3 regions of the Streptomyces sp. NPDC002092 genome follow, and region 3 is predicted to be linked to each of the others. Evidence: riboswitches for the same ligand, from Rfam matches in the RefSeq annotation. Region 3 holds a riboswitch; each other region holds the start of a gene.
The links. Region 3 has a riboswitch for cyclic di-AMP ahead of ACWCRD_RS41445 (transglycosylase SLT domain-containing protein). Riboswitches for the same ligand answer to the same signal wherever they lie in the genome.
Positions count from the first base shown of each region.

Region 1 (5,895 bases), on a different contig from region 3:
GCGCGGTGCCGCCGTCGCGCAGCACCACGTCGGCCTCCCAGTGGGCGGGGTACTCGTGCCGGTCCGGCGAGGTCTGCATGGGCCCCAGAGTACGGCTCGCGTCTGACAACGGCGCGAGGCAGTCTGTGGAGAACACGGCAGTCCGTCGAGAAGAGAACAAGGACGGAAGTCGGGCCGAGGCCGCGGCCCGACCGCCCACCCCGGACGGGACACAGAACCGCTCCGGAGACGTTTCACGTGTGGGAAACTGGTCTAGACAACCCTGAGACTCTGAAGGGCAGCATCACATGGCTGAGCGCCGCGTCAACGTCGGCTGGGCCGAGGGCCTCCACGCCCGCCCCGCTTCCATCTTCGTCCGGGCCGCCACGGCCGCAGGTATCCCGGTGACGATCGCCAAGGCCGACGGAAACCCCGTCAACGCGGCCTCCATGCTGGCCGTTCTCGGCCTGGGCGCCCAGGGCGGCGAGGAGATCGTCCTCGCCTCCGAGGCCGAGGGTGCGGACGTCGCCCTCGACCGGCTGGCGAAGCTGGTCTCCGAGGGGCTCGAGGAGCTTCCCGAGACCGTCTGATCACGGCACCACAGAAGGGCTCGTCCGAATTGCCGGGCGGGCCCTTTGCTTTTTCCGCGCAGGGGCGGTGGAATTATCGATCGCGGGCAGCAGAAATAATGCCCCCGCGAATTGTTCCCTCTTTGTATACGGCGCGCGTGTTAATGCCGCAGGCCCGACATGTTTACGGCATGTTGCGAGTTCCTCACACCGTTCGCCCGCTCCGGGCCGCCGAACCGCAGCCGGTGCACCGCGCTCGAACGCTCGGTGTGCAGCGTCGTCACCACCCGCGCGCGCTCGCTGTCGCCGCGGGCCACGGCGTCGACGATCGCGCCGTGCTCCGCCCAGGACTCCACGGGGTTGGCCGGCGCCTCCACCGCGTACATCCAGGCGATCTTGTGGCGCAGCTGGGTCAGCATCGAGGTCAACGCGGGGCTGCCGGAGGCCTGGGCGAGCGTCTCGTGGAACCAGCCACCCAGGGAGCGCAGATCCTCGCTGCTGCCCCTCCTGGCCCGCTCCTGGCCCAGTCTGACCAGGCCGCGCAGCACCTTGAGATGGGCGTCGGTGCGCCGCTGGGCGGCCCGGGAGGCGCCGAGCGGTTCCAGCAGCATGCGCATCTCCAGCAGGTCGGCGGCCTCCTGCTCGGTGGGTTCCGCGACGCACGCGCCCGCGTGCCGCCGGGTCACGACGAAGCCCTCGGCCTCCAGGGTGCGCAGGGCCTCGCGCACGGGGACGCGCGAGACGCCGTAGCGGCGCGCGAGGAGTTCCTCGGTGAGGCGGCTGCCGCGCTCGTAGACACCGGCGACGATGTCGTCCCGGATCGCCGTGCACACCGAGTGCGCCGGAATACGCATGACCGACCTCCGACTTAATCCCCGTGAAACGTCGATGATTGACGTGTATCGGTGACTCTATTGCACGGAGCCGGAATTTCCGACGGCGGGTTGGAATCCATGGATATTTTTTGGACAGCGGGGCGGCAGAAACACCGAAAGCCCCGGCTCGGGAGCCGGGGCTTCAGCAGATCCTGCGATCCGTCGTCAGACGTTCACGCCATGCGAGCGCAGGTAGGCGACGGGGTCGATGTCCGAGCCGTACTCGGGCGTCGTGCGGGCCTCGAAGTGCAGGTGCGGTCCGGTGGTGTTACCGGTCGCGCCGGAGAGGCCTATCTGCTGGCCCGGGGTGACCGTCTGGCCCACCGAGACGCCGATGGACGACAGATGGCCGTACTGGGTGTACGTGCCGTCGTTCATCTTGATCACGATCTGGTTGCCGTAGGCGCCGCCCCAGCCGGTCTGCACGACGGTGCCGGCGCCGACCGCGTGGACGGCCGTGCCGCTCGCGGCGTGGAAGTCGATGCCGGTGTGGCTGCCGGAGGACCACAGGGAACTGCTGGCCCGGTAGCCGGTGGAGACGTACGAGTTCGATATCGGCGCCACGAACGTGTTGAGGCGCTTGCGCTCGGCCTCGCGGGCGGCGCGCTCCTTGGCCTCGCGCTCCTGCTTGGCCTGGGCGGCGGCCTTCTCGCGTGCCGCCTCCAGGGCCGCCTTCTTGAGCGCGGCCTCCTCAGCGGCCTGCTTCTGGGCGTCGGCCTGGGCGTCGATCTTGTCGGCGATGGTGTTGCCGATGGTGATGACGGGGGTGAGGCCGGTCTGCTCGACGGCGTTGTCGGCGGCGAGCGCGGGGGCTGCGAGGCTGCCGATGACGCCGGTGGCGGCGAGGGCCGCGACCCCGGCGGCACGGGTGGTGGTGCGGTGCATCCGTGCGGGACGACGGTGCTTCCCGGTGGCGCGCGTGAACGCCATGTGGTGGCTGGTCCTTTCCTTCCCTCTCGCCTACCGGGTTAGCTGACGGGTTCGGAGCAGGAAGGTCTCCTACGGACCCCCTCGCTGCACGCGCGGGCGTCCGATTCACCCCAGGGACTTGGGCCCCTCCAGCCGCGAAGGCGGCGACAGGAGGGCGGGTCCCCGGCTCCCCTGGCTCGCGCCGTACGGGGACTCGGCGATGGCTGTCCGGTGCCGCGGATGCGGCGCGGTGCCTGACGGACAGCCCGGAAGACGCTAAGCGGGGCCGCTTTCAATCCCCAAACGGATCACGGCGTTTGTAGCGCATCCCACAGGGCAGACAGGCAACTCTCCTTCGATTCTCTGCCAATTCGGACATAAGAGGGCCCTGGTGACGCATCCCTCACCAGGGCCCTCCCACGCGCGCGTGCCGCTACTCGGCCGACACCACGGTGACTTCACCGATCCCGAGCGCCGCGACGGGCTCCTTGATCTGCGCCGCGTCACCGACGAGAACCGTCACCAGGCGGTCCACCGGGAAGGCGCTCACGACCGCCGCGGTGGCCTCCACGGTGCCGGTCGCGGCGAGCTGCTGGTACAGCGTGGCCTGGTAGTCGTCGGGCAGGTGCTGCTCGACCTGGTCGGCCAGCGTGCTCGCGACGGCAGCCGCGGTCTCGTACTTCAGCGGCGCCACACCGACGAGGTTCTGTACGGCGACATCGCGCTCGGCGTCGGTGAGGCCGCCCTCGGCGAGGGTCCGGAGCACCTTCCAGAGGTCGTCGAGCGCCGGGCCGGTGTTCGGCGTGTCGACGGAGCCGCTGATGGCGAGCATCGCGGCACCGGAGCCGTCCGGGGCGGACCTGAGGACCTGGCCGAACGCGCGCACACCGTAGGTGTAGCCCTTCTCCTCGCGCAGGACGCGGTCCAGGCGCGAGGTGAGGGTGCCGCCGAGGCAGTACGTGCCGAGCACCTGGGCGGGCCACACGCGGTCGTGCCGGTCGGCGCCGACGCGGCCGATGAGCAGCTGCGTCTGGACGGCACCGGGACGGTCGACGATGATCACCCGCCCGGTGTCGTCGGCGGTCACCGGCGGCACGGCGCGGGGTTCGGCCTTGGAGCCGGTCCAGGCGCCCAGGGTGTCGCCGAGCAGCGCGTCCAGGTCGATGCCGGTGAGGTCGCCGACGATGACGGCGGTGGCCGTGGCGGGCCGGACATGGCGGTCGTAGAAGGCGCGTACGGCCGCCGCATCGATCTTCTCGACCGTCTCCTCGGTGCCCTGGCGCGGGCGCGACATGCGCGAGGTCGCCGGGAACAGCTCCTTGGAGAGCTCCTTGGCGGCACGGCGCGAGGGGTTGGCCAGCTCGTGCGGGATCTCGTCCAGGCGGTTGCGGACCAGCCGCTCGACCTCGCTGTCGGCGAACGCGGGCGCCCTGAGGGCGTCGGCGAGCAGACCGAGTGCCTTGGCGAGACGGGAGGCCGGGACCTCCAGGCTCAGACGTACGCCCGGGTGGTCGGCGTGCGAGTCGAGGGTGGCGCCGCAGCGCTCCAGCTCGGCGGCGAACTCCTCGGCGGAGTGCTTGTCGGTGCCCTCCGAGAAGGCCCGCGCCATGATCGTGGCGACGCCTTCGAAACCGGCCGGCTCGGCCTCCAGAGGTGCGTCAAGGAGCACCTCGACGGCGACGACCTGCTGGCCGGGGCGGTGGCAGCGCAGAACGGTCAGGCCGTTGTCGAGCGCGCCGCGCTCGGGGGACGGGAAGGCCCACGGCTTGGCCTCGCCCGCCCGGGGCTGCGGGTGGAACTGCATCGTGGCGAGCTCGGTCACTTGGCCGCCTCCTCGTTCTGGTCGGTGGCTTCCACCGTGGCTTCGGACTCGGGGTCTTCAGGGAAGTCCTCGTCCTGGGTGTGCTCCGCGGACTCGGGCGAGAGCGGCTCGTAGACGAGCACCGCGCGGTTGTCGGGGCGCAGGCGGGCCTTGGCGACCTCCTGGACCTCCTCGGCCGTCACCTCCAGGACGCGCTGGACGGCGGTGAGGGCGAGCTGCGGGTCGCCGAAGAGGACGGCGAAGCGGCACAGTTCGTCGGCGCGGCCCGCGACCGTGCCGAGCCGGTCCAGCCACTCGCGCTCCAACTGGGCCTGGGCGCGCTCCATTTCCTCGGCCGTGGGGCCCTCCGCGGCGAACCGGGCGAGCTCCTCGTCGATGGCGGCCTCGATGACCGGCACCTCGACGTCCCCGGAGGTCTTCACGTCCAGCCAGCCGAGGGAGGGCGCTCCGGCCAGCCGCAGCAGGCCGAATCCGGCCGCGACGGCCGTACGGTCGCGCCGTACCAGCCGGTTGTACAGGCGGGAGGACTCGCCGCCGCCGAGGACGGTGAGCGCCAGGTCGGCGGCGTCCGCCTCGCGCGTGCCGTCCTGCGGCAGCCGGTAGGCCGCCATCAGGGCGCGCGCCGGGACCTCCTCCTCGATGACCTCGCGCAGCTGCTCACCGATGATCTCGGGCAGCGAGCCGTCGCGGGGCTCCGGCTTCCCGTCGTGCGAGGCGATGGACCCGAAGTACTTCTCGATCCAGGCGAGCGTCTGCTCCGGGTCGATGTCCCCGACGACCGAGAGGACGGCGTTGCCCGGCGCGTAGTACGTGCGGAAGAACGCGCGCGCGTCCTCCAGGGTCGCCGCGTCCAGGTCGGCCATCGAGCCGATCGGCGTGTGGTGGTAGGGGTGGCCCTCCGGGTAGGCGAGGGCGGTCAGCCTCTCGAACGCCGTGCCGTACGGCACGTTGTCGTAGCGCTGCCTGCGCTCGTTCTTGACGACGTCCCGCTGGTTCTCCATGGACTCGTCGTCGAGGGCGGCGAGCAGGGAGCCCATCCGGTCGGCCTCCAGCCAGAGGGCGAGCTCCAACTGGTGGGCGGGCATGGTCTCGAAGTAGTTGGTGCGCTCGAAGCTGGTGGTGCCGTTCAGCGAGCCGCCGGCGCCCTGCACCAGCTCGAAGTGCCCGTTGCCCTTGACCTGTCCGGAGCCCTGGAACATCAGGTGCTCGAAAAGGTGAGCCAGGCCGGTACGTCCCTTGACTTCGTGGCGCGAGCCGACGTCGTACCAGAGGCACACCGCCGCGACCGGGGTCAGGTGATCCTCCGAGAGCACCACGCGCAGGCCGTTGGCCAGGCGGTGCTCGGTCGCTGTCAGGCCCCCGGTGCCTGCCTGGTCTGTGGCCGTGTGACCCATGGGCATGTACGTCCCTTCGCCTCGCGGATGCGGTGGTTCGAACCGCGGTTTTCCTGCCGGTCCTGCCACTGTATGCAAGCGTGCAGATCGTCGGCGAAGTTCCCGGCCGACGTACGCCCACAGCGGATCGCGTAGCCTTCCGCCACGCCGGGAACCTACTTCGACGCCAGGTCCTCGTCCGCGTTGTCAGTGCCGCGGTCCACAATGGTCGCGTCAGAACCCGTTCACGCTTCAGCGCGAGCAGCCAGAAAAGAGGAGCCGGCAGCGATGGCCCGCCGCAGCACGAAGACCCCGCCGCCCGACGACTCGTTCGAGGAGCGCATCCTCGACATCGACGTCGTCGACGA
Region 1 is NZ_JBSFDG010000012.1:234,011-239,905, forward strand. Features, by position in the region: gene ACWCRD_RS27760 (bifunctional acetate--CoA ligase family protein/GNAT family N-acetyltransferase) at 1-79, opposite strand, end outside; gene ACWCRD_RS27765 (HPr family phosphocarrier protein) at 288-569, shown strand; gene ACWCRD_RS27770 (GntR family transcriptional regulator) at 710-1,402, opposite strand; gene ACWCRD_RS27775 (M23 family metallopeptidase) at 1,589-2,353, opposite strand; cyclic di-AMP (ydaO/yuaA leader) riboswitch at 2,366-2,562, opposite strand; gene ACWCRD_RS27780 (M16 family metallopeptidase) at 2,766-4,154, opposite strand; gene ACWCRD_RS27785 (M16 family metallopeptidase) at 4,151-5,554, opposite strand; gene ACWCRD_RS27790 (DNA gyrase/topoisomerase IV subunit A) at 5,816-5,895, shown strand, end outside.
Region 1: another riboswitch for cyclic di-AMP. It lies ahead of ACWCRD_RS27775 (M23 family metallopeptidase); the one in region 3 lies ahead of ACWCRD_RS41445 (transglycosylase SLT domain-containing protein).

Region 2 (5,895 bases), on a different contig from region 3:
TGCACTGCGCGACCGACTGGGAACCGTACGCCGAACAGATGCTCGAAGTGCTGACGGCGCATCCCGAGTTCGAGAACACGCAGCCAGAGGGCGGTTTCGCGCCCCGTCCCGACTTCCGCCCGCTGACCCGTTTCGAGGGCCAGGGACTGGACAAGGGACATGTCGTGAACGACCTGCTCTTCCGTCGCGTACAGCACCTCGTACAGCCTCACAACCAGCCCCACACCGGCGTCTGAAGCCCCACGGCCTGCGGGCAATCCGAAGTACCGTCGCGGGCGGCGCCCTTGCTCGTTAGGGTCAATGCCGTGGCCACCTTTCCCCCGTACCCGACGCATCCGCCACACCCCGGCGTCCCGGCCGGCGGTGCGCTCGGGCACGCTCACTGGTGGCAGCGCAGAGCGGTGCGGTATGGCGCGCTCGTCACCCTGCTCGCGCTCTCCGGGCTCGTCATCCTCGCCCTGGTGCGCGAACAGACCGGCACCGAGGGGTTCCTGGTGGGGCTCGGGCTGGCCGTGCTGCCCGTGCCGCTGCTCATGGCGGCGTTCCGCTGGCTGGACCGCGTCGCCCCCGGCCCCTGGCGCAATCTGCTGTTCGCCTTCGCCTGGGGGGCCTGTGCGGCCGCGCTGATAGCGATCGTCGCCAACAGCTTCGCCACGAAGTGGATAGCGACGGCGACCGCCGACCCGTCCAGCGCGGACACCCTCGGCGCGACCGTCATAGCGCCCATAGTCGAGGAGTCCTCCAAGGCGGCGGCCGTCCTGCTCGTGTTCCTGTTCCGCAGACGGGACTTCACCGGGATCGTCGACGGGGTGGTGATAGCCGGGGTCACCGCCACCGGCTTCGCGTTCACCGAGAACATCCTCTACCTGGGCACCGCCTTCGGCACCGACCGGCTCAACGGCGGCCACGGCATCGCCTCCGTCACCGCGGCGACGTTCTTCGTGCGCATCATCATGTCCCCGTTCGCGCACCCGCTGTTCACCGTCCTCACCGGCATCGGCTTCGGCGTCGCCGCGCTCTCCGCGGAACGCCAGCACCTGCGGCGCGTCCTCGTCCCGCTCTGCGGCCTGCTGCTCGCGATGAGCATGCACGCGATCTGGAACGGCTCCTCGAACTTCGGCGAGTACGGCTTCTTCGCGGTGTACGCGGCCTTCATGGTGCCCGCGTTCGGCCTGCTGACCTGGCTGGTGATCTGGACCCGCCAGCGCGAACTGCGCACCGTGCGCGAGGAACTGCCCGCCTACGCCGTCGCGGGCTGGCTCACCCCCGCCGAGCCCTACGCCCTCGGTTCGATGCGGGCCCGCCGGCTGGCCCGCGAACACGCCGCCCAGCACCTCGGCAAGCCCGCCGCACGCGAGGTCGCCCGGTACGAGGCGTACGCGACCTCCCTGGCCTTCCTGCGGCACCGGGGGCGCCGTGGCCGCGCCGGCGCCGACTTCGTCGTCAGGGAACGGGAGTTGCTGCACGAGCTGTGGCGCCGCCGCGAGGTGGCGCGCCCGGCGCTGGACCACGCGGCGCGGATGACGGCGCCCCCGGTGCCGGTGGCGCCGCCGCCCTGGCCGGTGTACGGGGCGTACGGGTACCCGGCGGTGCCGAATCCCGCGTACAACCCGTACCGGTCGTAGGACCCGAGGGGGTCAGGCCGACGCCTCCGTCAGGCGGGCGACCTCGGCCTCGGTGAGCGTCAGTTCGCCCACCGCCAGCAGCGCCGGGAGCTGCTCGACCGTCCGCGCGGACGCGATCGGGGCGGCGACCGTCGGCTGGGCGGCGAGCCAGGCCAGGGCGACCGTGGCGACCGGGGCGTCATGGGCCTGGGCGATCTCGTCGAGGGCGGTCAGGACCCGCTGCCCGCGCTCGGACTCCAGGTGCTTGGCCGCGCCGCCCGCGCGCGGGCTGTCGACCTTCGCGCCCGGGCGGTACTTGCCGGTGAGGAAGCCGGAGGCGAGGGAGAAGTAGGGGACGGCCGCGAGGCCGTAGCGTGCCGCCACGTCCTGCAGCTCGCCCTCGTACGTGTCGCGCGAGACCAAGTTGTAGTGCGGCTGCAGGGCCACGTACTTGGCCAGGCCCTCGCGGTCGGAGAACTCCAGGGAGGCGCGCAGCCGGTCGGCGGAGATGTTGGACGCGGCGATGTGCCGGACCTTGCCCGCCTTCACCAGCTCGTCGAGCGCGCCGATGATCTCCTCGACCGGCACCTCGGGCTTGTCGAAGTGGGTGTAGTAGACGTCGATGTGGTCGGTGTCGAGGCGGCGCAGCGAGGCCTCGGCGGCGGCCTTGATGTTGGCGGCGGACAGGCCCTGGAAGTCGGGGTGCTGGCTGACCTTGGTCGCGATGACCACGTCGTCGCGGTTCCCGCGCGCCTTCACCCACTTGCCGATGATCGTCTCGGACTCGCCGCCCTGGTTGCCGTCGACCCAGGCCGAGTAGGAGTCGGCGGTGTCGACGAAGTTGCCGCCGGCGGCCGCATAGGCGTCGAGCACGGCGAAGGAGGTGGGCTCGTCGGCGGTCCAGCCGAAGACGTTGCCGCCCAGGGAGAGCGGGAAGACCTCGAGGCCGGAGGAGCCGAGCTTGCGCAGAGAAGGAGAAGTCATGGTCTACGTCAACGCCCGCCCCGGGGGCCGGTCTTCCGCGGCGGGCGCAAAAATCCCGTAAACAAGCGGACTACGGCACTCCGGGTACGGACGGAGAGCGTACGGGTGTCAGGGGTTGAGGCCCTTGCTGCGCAGCCACGGCATCGGGTCGATGCCGGTGGCCTGGCCGCCGGGGTGAACCTCGAGGTGGCAGTGCGGGCCGGTCACGTTGCCGGTGGCGCCGACGCGGCCGATGACGTCACCCGTGCTGACCTTCTGGCCGACGCTGACGCTGATCGACGACTGGTGGCAGAACCAGAGCTCCGTACCGTCGTCGAGGGTGAGGATCGTGCGGTAGCCGTACGCGCCCGCCCAGCCGGCCTGCGTGATGGTGCCGGAGTGGATGGCCTTGATGAGCGTGCCCGTGGGGGCGGCGAAGTCGAGGCCCGTGTGGTAGCCGGAGGACCACATGGAGCCGGCCTGACCGAAGGTGCCGGTGATCGTGTAGGAGACGACCGGCAGCGTGTACTGCTTGGCCAGCTCCGCGAGCTTCGCGTCCTCGGCTGCCTGCTTGGCCGCCGCCTCCGCCTTCTCCTTCGCGGCGGCGGCCTTGGCCGCGGCGTCCTGCTCGGCCTTGGCCGCGGCGTCGTCGATCTGCTTCGCGAGGGCCGCCTCGCCGGCCGCCTGGCTCTTGCTGTCGATCTGGACCTGCTGCGACGCGGCCTGCGCCATGATCCGGTCGCGCAGCGCCTCACCGGCACCCCTGGCGCCCTGTGCGGTGCCGACGGAGGTGGTGGCGACATCGCTGAGCGCGGTCGCGGAGCCCTTGGGGGCGTCGGAGCCGCCGCCGAACACATGGCTCACGGAGGCGAGATCGGGCATGGAGATCGACACCGGCGGCTTGCCGGTGTTGGCGCTGGCCATGCCGCCCGCGCCGACGGCGGCTATGACGCCGACGCCCAGGACCGTGGAGCTGCGGGCGAGTCCCCCGCCGCGCTGCTTGGCGACGCGGTGCCGGCCGCGGATGGGGGCGATGGAGTCCTCGGTGGGATTCCACTCCTCCCAGGGGCCCTCGTCGGTGCGTCGGCCGGCGAATCCGAAGGGTTCGGTGCTTGGCACGAACGGGGCTTGTGGGGCAGGCGGGTTGGACGCCACGTGGGCGTGCTCCTTTCCTTCCTTCTCGCCTACCGGGTTAGCTGACGGGTTCGGAGCAGGAAGGTCTCCTACGCGCGTATACCTGCCGTGCTGCCACGGCGGTGTCGGCGCGATTCACCCCAGGGTGGTGGTTCCCCGGTTCCCTTGCGGGATTCGGCGCGTGCGCACGGAGCCGCCTCTTGTGACGGCTGGGACGACCGCGCTGCGTTATCGAACGTTAATAGACCCGGGGTGTCGTTTCCAAGGTGTTCCGCTTGATCATTAACCTTTCTGACCTGGACAGACGGCGCATGAACGGTGAAAAACGGGCGAGTTGACCGCGCCTCAGGAACCTCAGGGCCGTCGTACGGCGAGCAGCGCCATGTCGTCCGCCATGGCCTCGCCGGCGTATCTGCGCACCTCCCGCGCGAGGGTGACGAGCAGCGCGGCGGGCTCGTGGAAGACCCGGCCGGCAAGCCGGTCCGCGGGTTCGAAGAACCGCCCCTTCTCGTCCCGCGCCTCGGACAGCCCGTCGGTGTACAGCAGCAGCGTGGCCCCGCTGCCGAACGCGATCTCCTCCGCTCGGTCGGGCCGGCTCCCGAAGTCGGCCATGCCGAGCGGCAGCGCGGGCTCGCGGGCGTGCAGGGTGTGCACCGTGCCGTCGGGGCACAGCAGCAGCGGGGGCGGGTGGCCGCGGGTGACGATACGGACGACGCCCTCGCCGTGCGGGAGTTCGGCGAGCACGGCGGTGGTGAACCCCTCGAACAACTCGATGCCCTCGCGCCGCGCCGCCTCGCGCGCCAGCGCCCGGTCCAGCCGCTGCGCGACCGCCTCCAGCGTGGCCTCCTGCTCGGCGGCCTCCCGGAACGCCCCGATGACGACGGCCACGGCGGCCACCGCCCCCATCCCCTTTCCGCGCACGTCACCCACGACCAGCCGTACGCCGTGCGGGCTGTCCTGCACGGCGTACAGGTCGCCGCCGATGGACGCGTCCGCCTGCGCGGCCTCGTACCGTGCCGCGATCGCGAACCCTCCGATCTGCTCGGCGGGTTCGGGCAGCACCGCGCGCTGGGCGGCCTCGGCGATCTCGCGCTGCGAGGCGAGCTCCTCGCGGCTGCGGCGGACGAGGAGGTTGATGAGGACGGCCAGGACGGAGACCGTCGCGATGGTGGCCAGCTCGGTGATCGCCTCCACCTGGAGGAGGATGCCCACCTGGGCGTGGATCGCGGTGACGACGAGGACGGTCGCGAGGCCGGTGAGGACCGTGCCGCGGCGTGAGTAGAGCGGGGCGGCGACCAGGGGCGCGGCGGTGAAGAGGGGGCCGGCCGTGAACCGCGACGGGGTGAGGTAGTCGTAGAAGGTCCCGCCGACGATCAGCAGCGCCGGGAGCAGCCGCACGAAGGTGCGTGCGTATGAGATCGGCCCCTCCTGCTCCACCACTCCAGGTTTCCCGGTGCGGCGGCGCGGGGCGAGCCGGATGGTCCGACCGGGGGAGCACACTCAGGCCCCCGACCGGGGGAAACACTCAGGGCCGGAGTCCAGTGACTGGACTCCGGCCCTGAGCCTTGAGTAGCGGGGACAGGATTTGAACCTGCGACCTCTGGGTTATGAGCCCAGCGAGCTACCGAGCTGCTCCACCCCGCGTCGTTGTGTAACCAGCATACGCCATCCGCGGGGCTGTCTGCGCCAGGGTTTGTCTCCGCTCCCGTTCACCTGCGTTTTTCGGGGGTCCGCAGGGCCTCCGTCAGGCGGCCGGGTTGTCCGCGTGGGTGAGGGTCTCCCAGGAGACGAAGAGGTCGTCGGTGCCGGCCGGGCGGGTCTGCTCGACCAGCTTGTGGGCGGCCGGGACGGGGGTGCCGAGCCGGTTCTCCAGGTGGTTGAGGGCGACCTCCAGGTCGGGGCCCATGTTCCCGACGACCCTGCCGCCGCACAGCCACCGCGGAGGCTTGGCCCCCATCTCGTAGCGGGCGTGGAAGTCGAGGGCCGCCTTCAGCCGGTCCTTGACGTCGCCGTACAGGTCGACACCCTGGTGCCAGGCGGTCTCGGCGATGTGCGCGGTGGCGGCGAGGGAGTAGCCGACGTGCTTGAAGTTGCGGCAGGTCTCCTGCGCGATGCCGTCCTCGAACTTCGTCTCCTTGAACCAGTACGTCTCCAGCTTCTGCACGGTGTTGGCGTCGGAGCCGGCCGGGGTGAG
Region 2 is NZ_JBSFDG010000020.1:146,862-152,756, reverse strand. Features, by position in the region: gene trmB (tRNA (guanosine(46)-N7)-methyltransferase TrmB) at 1-236, shown strand, start outside; gene ACWCRD_RS37000 (PrsW family intramembrane metalloprotease) at 306-1,625, shown strand; gene ACWCRD_RS36995 (aldo/keto reductase) at 1,638-2,588, opposite strand; gene ACWCRD_RS36990 (M23 family metallopeptidase) at 2,697-3,722, opposite strand; cyclic di-AMP (ydaO/yuaA leader) riboswitch at 3,735-3,891, opposite strand; gene ACWCRD_RS36985 (PP2C family protein-serine/threonine phosphatase) at 4,056-5,141, opposite strand; tRNA gene ACWCRD_RS36980 (tRNA-Met) at 5,272-5,345, opposite strand; gene ACWCRD_RS36975 (alginate lyase family protein) at 5,446-5,895, opposite strand, start outside.
Region 2: another riboswitch for cyclic di-AMP. It lies ahead of ACWCRD_RS36990 (M23 family metallopeptidase); the one in region 3 lies ahead of ACWCRD_RS41445 (transglycosylase SLT domain-containing protein).

Region 3 (5,895 bases):
ACGGCGGCGCTGGCGGCGGAGGCGGGCGCACAGGTGCGGGTGGTCTCCCGCGGCCGCGGCAGGGTCGCCTTCGGCGCACCGCCGTGGAAGCAGCCGAAGCTGCGCCCCGAGTCGCCCTTCGGCCGCGCCTGGTCCCTGTGGGCCCTCAGCTACTACCCGCACCCCTACCGCTATCTGCCGGCCGAGGCCCGCCACTACCTGGTGCGGCGCGTCCTCGGTCCGCTCGGCGCATGGTGGCTGCGCGACCGTTTCGAGGGGAAGGTGCAGGTCAGCGAAGTCGACCGGATCGTACGGGCGGACGCGGCCGACGGCAGCCCCAAGTTGACGGTCCGCACCCACGCGGGCCGCATCCTGGACATGTCCGCGGACCATGTCATCGCGGCCACCGGATACCGGGTGGACATCGCGGCCATGGACTTCCTCGGCCACGAACTGCGCACGCGTCTCGCGGTGAGCCGCGGCACACCCAAACTGGGCGCGGGATACGTCTCCTCGGTCCCCGGCCTGTACTTCACGGGCCTGCCGGCCGCGGCGTCGTACGGCCCGGTCATGCGCTTCGTGTGCGGCACCGAGTTCGCCTCTCCGAGGCTGGCCAAACACCTGGCGGCAGCGCACGGCTAGGCAGCGGTCACGGGCCCCTGCCTGACGATGAAGAGCCCACAAGGATAGGCGAGTTGAGCGAGGGACGGTGGGGCAATCTGCCGTCGTCCGGTTCGCGATGAGTCGGTGGGGCGTCCTGTCCGTATTCTCTGATCATGGCCGCACCCACCGCATATGCACTCATCGCCACCGACCTGGACGGCACGCTGCTCAGAGGCGACGACACGCTCTCCGACCGGTCCCTCGCCGCTCTCGCACGGGTCGCCGGGGCCGGCGCCCGGCACCTGGTCGTGACGGGCCGGCCGGCCCCCAGGGTGCGGCCGCTCTTCGACCAACTGGGCGGCGGGGGGCTCGCGGTGTGCGGGCAGGGCGCGCAGGTGTACGACGTGGGCGCGGACCGTCTGCTGTGGTCCGTCACCCTGGACCGGGAGCTGGCCGAGACCGCCCTCGGCAAGATCGAGGCCGAGGTGGGCCAGGTGTACGCGGCTGTCGACCAGGACGGTGTGGAGGGACTCACCCTCATCGAACCGGGCTACCTGATGCCGCATCCGACGCTGCCGGCCGTGCGGGTCGACCGGCGCGACGACCTGTGGTGCGAACCCATCAGCAAGGTGCTGCTGCGCCATCCCGACCTGTCCGACGACGAGTTGGCGGCGACGGCGCGTTCTGTGGTGGGTTCGCTGGCCACCGTCACCATGTCGGGGCCGGGGACCGTCGAACTCCAGCCATGCGGCATCACCAAGGCGACGGGCCTCGCACTGGCCGCCGCGCACCTGGGACTCGGCCCGGAGCACACGATCGCCTTCGGCGACATGCCCAACGACATCCCCATGTTCGACTGGGCCGCCCACGGCGTCGCCATGGCCAACGCCCATACCGAACTCAAGGCGGTGGCCGACGAGATCACCCTGTCGAACGAGGACGACGGCATCGCCGTCGTCCTCGAGCGACTGTTCTTCGAGTCCGGGGAGCTCGCTGCAGTTCAGCCGCGCCCTGAAGGGGCGCGGGGCTGGGTCTGATGTGCGGCTCCGCCGCGATGGGGCTCCCCCCGCTCGAGCGAGGTTCGACAGTGGGGGAGCGACCAGCCGCGATGGTGCCGCTGAAGGCCGACAGCCCTGCGTGGCACTTCCAGCGGAGCGCTCAGTAGGCGCCGAAGACGTTGTCGATCGACCCGTACCGCGCGGCGGCGTACTTGCAGGCGGCCGTGATGTTCGCGATCGGGTCGAAGGGGTTCATAGCCGTGCCGGGCACGTGGTAGGCGAGGAACGTCGGGTCGATGACCTGCAGCAGTCCCTTGGAGGGGGTGCCGGCGACCGCGTTCGAGTCCCAGTTGTTGATGGCGGCCGGGTCGCCCGAGGACTCGCGGATGATGTTGCGGTAAATGCCGTTGTACGTCCCGGGAATCCCGTTCTGCTTCATGACCTGGAGGGCGCCCCGGATCCATCCGTCGAGGTTGTCGGCGTAGCCCATCGACTTCACGTTGGCCACGGTCGGGGTGGCCGCGGACGCGCTGTTCGCCCCGATGAGCGGAAGGGCGAGAACGGCGGCGCCCGTCCCGGTGACGGCGAGCTTGCGGGCGAGACGGTTGCTTCTGGGGCGGCGGTGCTGACCTGTTGCAGGCATGGCGGGATCCTCTCCGTCGCCTGCGAGGTGAGCTGTCGGGTTCGGGCGGGAGATGCCCGGCCGCGCCGCCCTACGGCAACGCGACTTCACCCCTAGCCGGCCCGGGGCGATGCCCGGTCCGGCGGCCTACCTGGTTCCCCCGCTCCTGCCGTGCGAGTCAGTTGGTCGATGGTCGTGCCCGGGCGGCGGCAGGATTCGGCGTCCACCCGACTGGCCGGGAACGTATGCGAGAGCACATGGCGGGAACAAGTGTCGACTTCACAGATCACACCTATTGACCTTGGTCTGAGGCTTATGAGGCACTTGATCCTTTGCGGTTGCCAAGGCTCAACTCGCGTACGGGGGAGGGGAAGCGGCGCGAGCGCGGCGCTCGTCGGCCCGCACTGCCGTGTGAGTCAAGTCACCGGCATCCGCAAGAACGGCAAATGGGGCAATGGCCTCAACTCGTGGTCAACCAGCCGCTCATCGCCACATGGGGGCGGAAGCGGAACCTGGCGTGTGGTGCACGTCGTTGTCATGACGGTCGCCCGTCGAGCACCCGGTGCCGGGATCCGGAGGTCCTCGTGAGTCGTTTCGTGAGGGAGGGGCGATCGGGCGTGCCGACTCGTGCGGACGCGCCGGGAGGCACGCCGAGAGGCGCGTCGGCCGACACCCCGATAGACAAGTCGATAGATATTCGTTCTTATCGGTTGATCAAAAACATACCGGTCGTGATCCGATACCGCCCGGGCTGGACGGGTGGGCGGCATCGGTGATCGAAAGGTGACCGGATACGCTGACTTGAGTGATGTCAGCGACCTATCGACAAACCGTGTAACCGCCAGTAGACACCAGCAGACAGGAGACCCCTCGTGACCGTCGTCGGGCCGTTCGGGCTGAGCGTGCGGGACCAGGCTCTGGAAGCCGATGTCCAGGCCGGATTGGCGGCCGTCGAGGAAGGTTTGCTCGAAGCCACCAAGAGTGAGGTGCCCTTCATCACGGAGGCCGCCCAGCACCTGGTGCGGGCGGGCGGGAAGCGGTTCCGGCCGCTGCTCGTGATGCTCGCCGCCCAGTTCGGCGACCCGTATGCGCCGGGGGTCGTGCCGTCGGCCGTGGTGGTGGAGCTGACCCATCTGGCGACGCTGTACCACGACGACGTGATGGACGAGGCCGCCGTGCGGCGCGGCGTCGACAGCGCCAACACCCGCTGGGGCAACTCGGTGGCGGTCCTCACCGGCGACTTCCTGTTCGCGCGCGCCTCGCACATCCTCGCCGACCTCGGGCCCGAGGCGGTCCGGGTGCAGGCCGAGGCGTTCGAGCGCCTGGTCACCGGGCAGATCCTGGAGACGGCGGGGCCGCAGGACGGCCGGGACCCGGTCGACCACTACCTGGACGTGCTCGGCGGCAAGACGGGCTCGCTGGTGGCCGTGTCGTGCCGCTTCGGGGCGATGATGTCGGGCGCCGACGAGACGGTCGTGGACGTGCTCACGCAGTACGGGGAGCGGCTCGGAGTCGCCTTCCAGCTGGCGGACGACGTACTGGACATCGCCTCCGAGTCGCGCGAGTCCGGCAAGACTCCGGGCACCGACCTCCGTGAGGGAGTCCCCACGCTTCCGGTGCTACGGCTGCGGGAGCGGGCGGCGCGGCTGGGGCTTGCCGAGGACATCGCCCTGTGCGAGCTGCTGGACTCCGACCTGAGCGACGACGCGCGGCATGCCGAGGCGCTCGCCGGACTGCGGGCGCACCCCGCGCTGGAGCAGGCGCGTCGGGACACGGTGCGCTACGCGGAGGACGCGCGGGCGGCGCTGGCTCCGCTGACGGAGTGCGACGCCAAGCTCGCGCTGATGGAGATGTGCGACGCCGTGGTGCACCGGGCCGGCTGAGCTGTCGGCCGAGCGGCCTCTGATCTGCGCTCCGGGTGATGTGATGCACATTACAAACCTGGACTGAGTCCAGAGTCGGATCACTTCCGTAGTGCTACCCAGAAGGCCGACGCAGGGGGTGTCGGCCGGTCTGTGTCGGCCGGTCTACGGGGAGAAAACAGAATCATGGGCATGAAGACGACGTTCTCGAAGCGCCGTAAGAGCCTGAAGGCCGCAGCTGTCGCGGTGGCCGCCGCCGGGGGGATCGCCGTCGCGGTGATCCCGGCCCACGCCACCGGAGGGGCCGTGTCCGACGGGACCGGGGGAACCCTTCTGGCCGCCAGTCTGCGCGGGGCCAACGAGGTGCCCGTGGCGGGCGGTCCGGCCGTCGGCGACCAGGACGGCGCCGCTCTCGAGTTCATCAAGGTGCAGGACGACAAGGTGTCCGTCGCCGTGACCTGGCGCGGCACCGGCAAACCGACCATGCTCCACATCCACCAGGGCGCCAGGGGCACCAACGGCGGCGTCAAGGTCGACTTCACCGACCTGCTGAAGAACCGCAGGCGGCACAGCGTCACCGGCACGGTCGAGGTCAAGGACGCCGCCCTGCTCGCCGCTCTCAAGTCCGACCCCGGTTCGTTCTACGCCAACCTGCACACCACCGACTTCCCCGGTGGAGCCGTCCGCGGCCAGCTCCACAAGGTCACCGTCGCCGCCTTCGGCTTCCGTGACGCCCTGCACAACTTCCAGGCGTCCGTGATCAAGGGCAAGCAGATCTACGAGTGCAAGCCCGCCGCCGGCGGCGGCTACGCCTTCGCCCAGCGGGACGTCGGCGCCCTGCTCGGCGGCGGCATCCGGCACTCCTTCGTCGCGCCCAACTCCGGTACGCCGCAGTGGGTCGCGCCGGACGGCAGCGCGGTGACCGGGGCCGTCCTGTCCAAGACACCGAACGGGGACGGCAACATCCCCGAGCTCGACCTCAAGGCCACCCGGTCCGGCAAGCACCACGGCCTGCTCGCGAACACCGCCGAGATCCTGCGGCTCAACACCGTGGGCGGAGTGGCCCCGGCCGGCTCCTGCACGCCCGGCGCGATCGTAGGAGTCCCGTACCGGGCGGACTACGTCTTCCTGCGGAACTGACGGGAGCTCACCTCGGGCGGGCGACGTCCTCCCCCTACGACCCCTACGGGTCGGGGCAGGCGTCGCCCTCTCGCGTCATACCCCAGATGTACACGGAGTTGGCCCCCGGGGCTGACGCTTCCTCCTGGCCGATTTGGTGAGATGGAAACCACGGAAATCACCACTGATCACCGATTCGGGTGAGAATGGCGGCTCGGGGTGGACAACAGAAACACACGAGTTGGACAAGCCGCCGCCGACGACGGAGGTAGCGCACACATGGCACCGTACGAATCCGACGACAGCACGACCGCCGGGGCGGCCGACGACCTGAGCGCGGGTCGGCGCAAGGCCGCGCGGTACGTCGTCCCGGTCGCGGTGGTGGGGGTGGCGGCGGCGACCATCGGGCTCGTCCCGGCGCTCGCCGACTCCGGAGACCCCAATCTGCCGAAGATCAGCGCACAGCAACTCATCGACAAGATCGCCAAGTCGGACGTACAGCAGATGTCCGGCACGGTGAAGATCACCACGGATCTGGGGCTGCCGAACCTCGGCGGTCTCGAGAGCAGCCTGACGTCCGGCGCCGGCAAGTCGGGCGACGGCTCGTCCGCCGACCCGACCTCCAAGCTCACGGAGCTCGCGACCGGCACGCACACCCTGCGCGTCGCGGCCGACGGCCAGGACAGGCAGAAGCTGTCGCTGCTGGAGAACG
Region 3 is NZ_JBSFDG010000029.1:67,351-73,245, forward strand. Features, by position in the region: gene ACWCRD_RS41435 (NAD(P)-binding domain-containing protein) at 1-621, shown strand, start outside; gene ACWCRD_RS41440 (HAD family hydrolase) at 756-1,619, shown strand; gene ACWCRD_RS41445 (transglycosylase SLT domain-containing protein) at 1,741-2,223, opposite strand; cyclic di-AMP (ydaO/yuaA leader) riboswitch at 2,228-2,396, opposite strand; gene ACWCRD_RS41450 (polyprenyl synthetase family protein) at 3,075-4,085, shown strand; gene ACWCRD_RS41455 (CHRD domain-containing protein) at 4,257-5,204, shown strand; gene ACWCRD_RS41460 (LolA family protein) at 5,463-5,895, shown strand, end outside.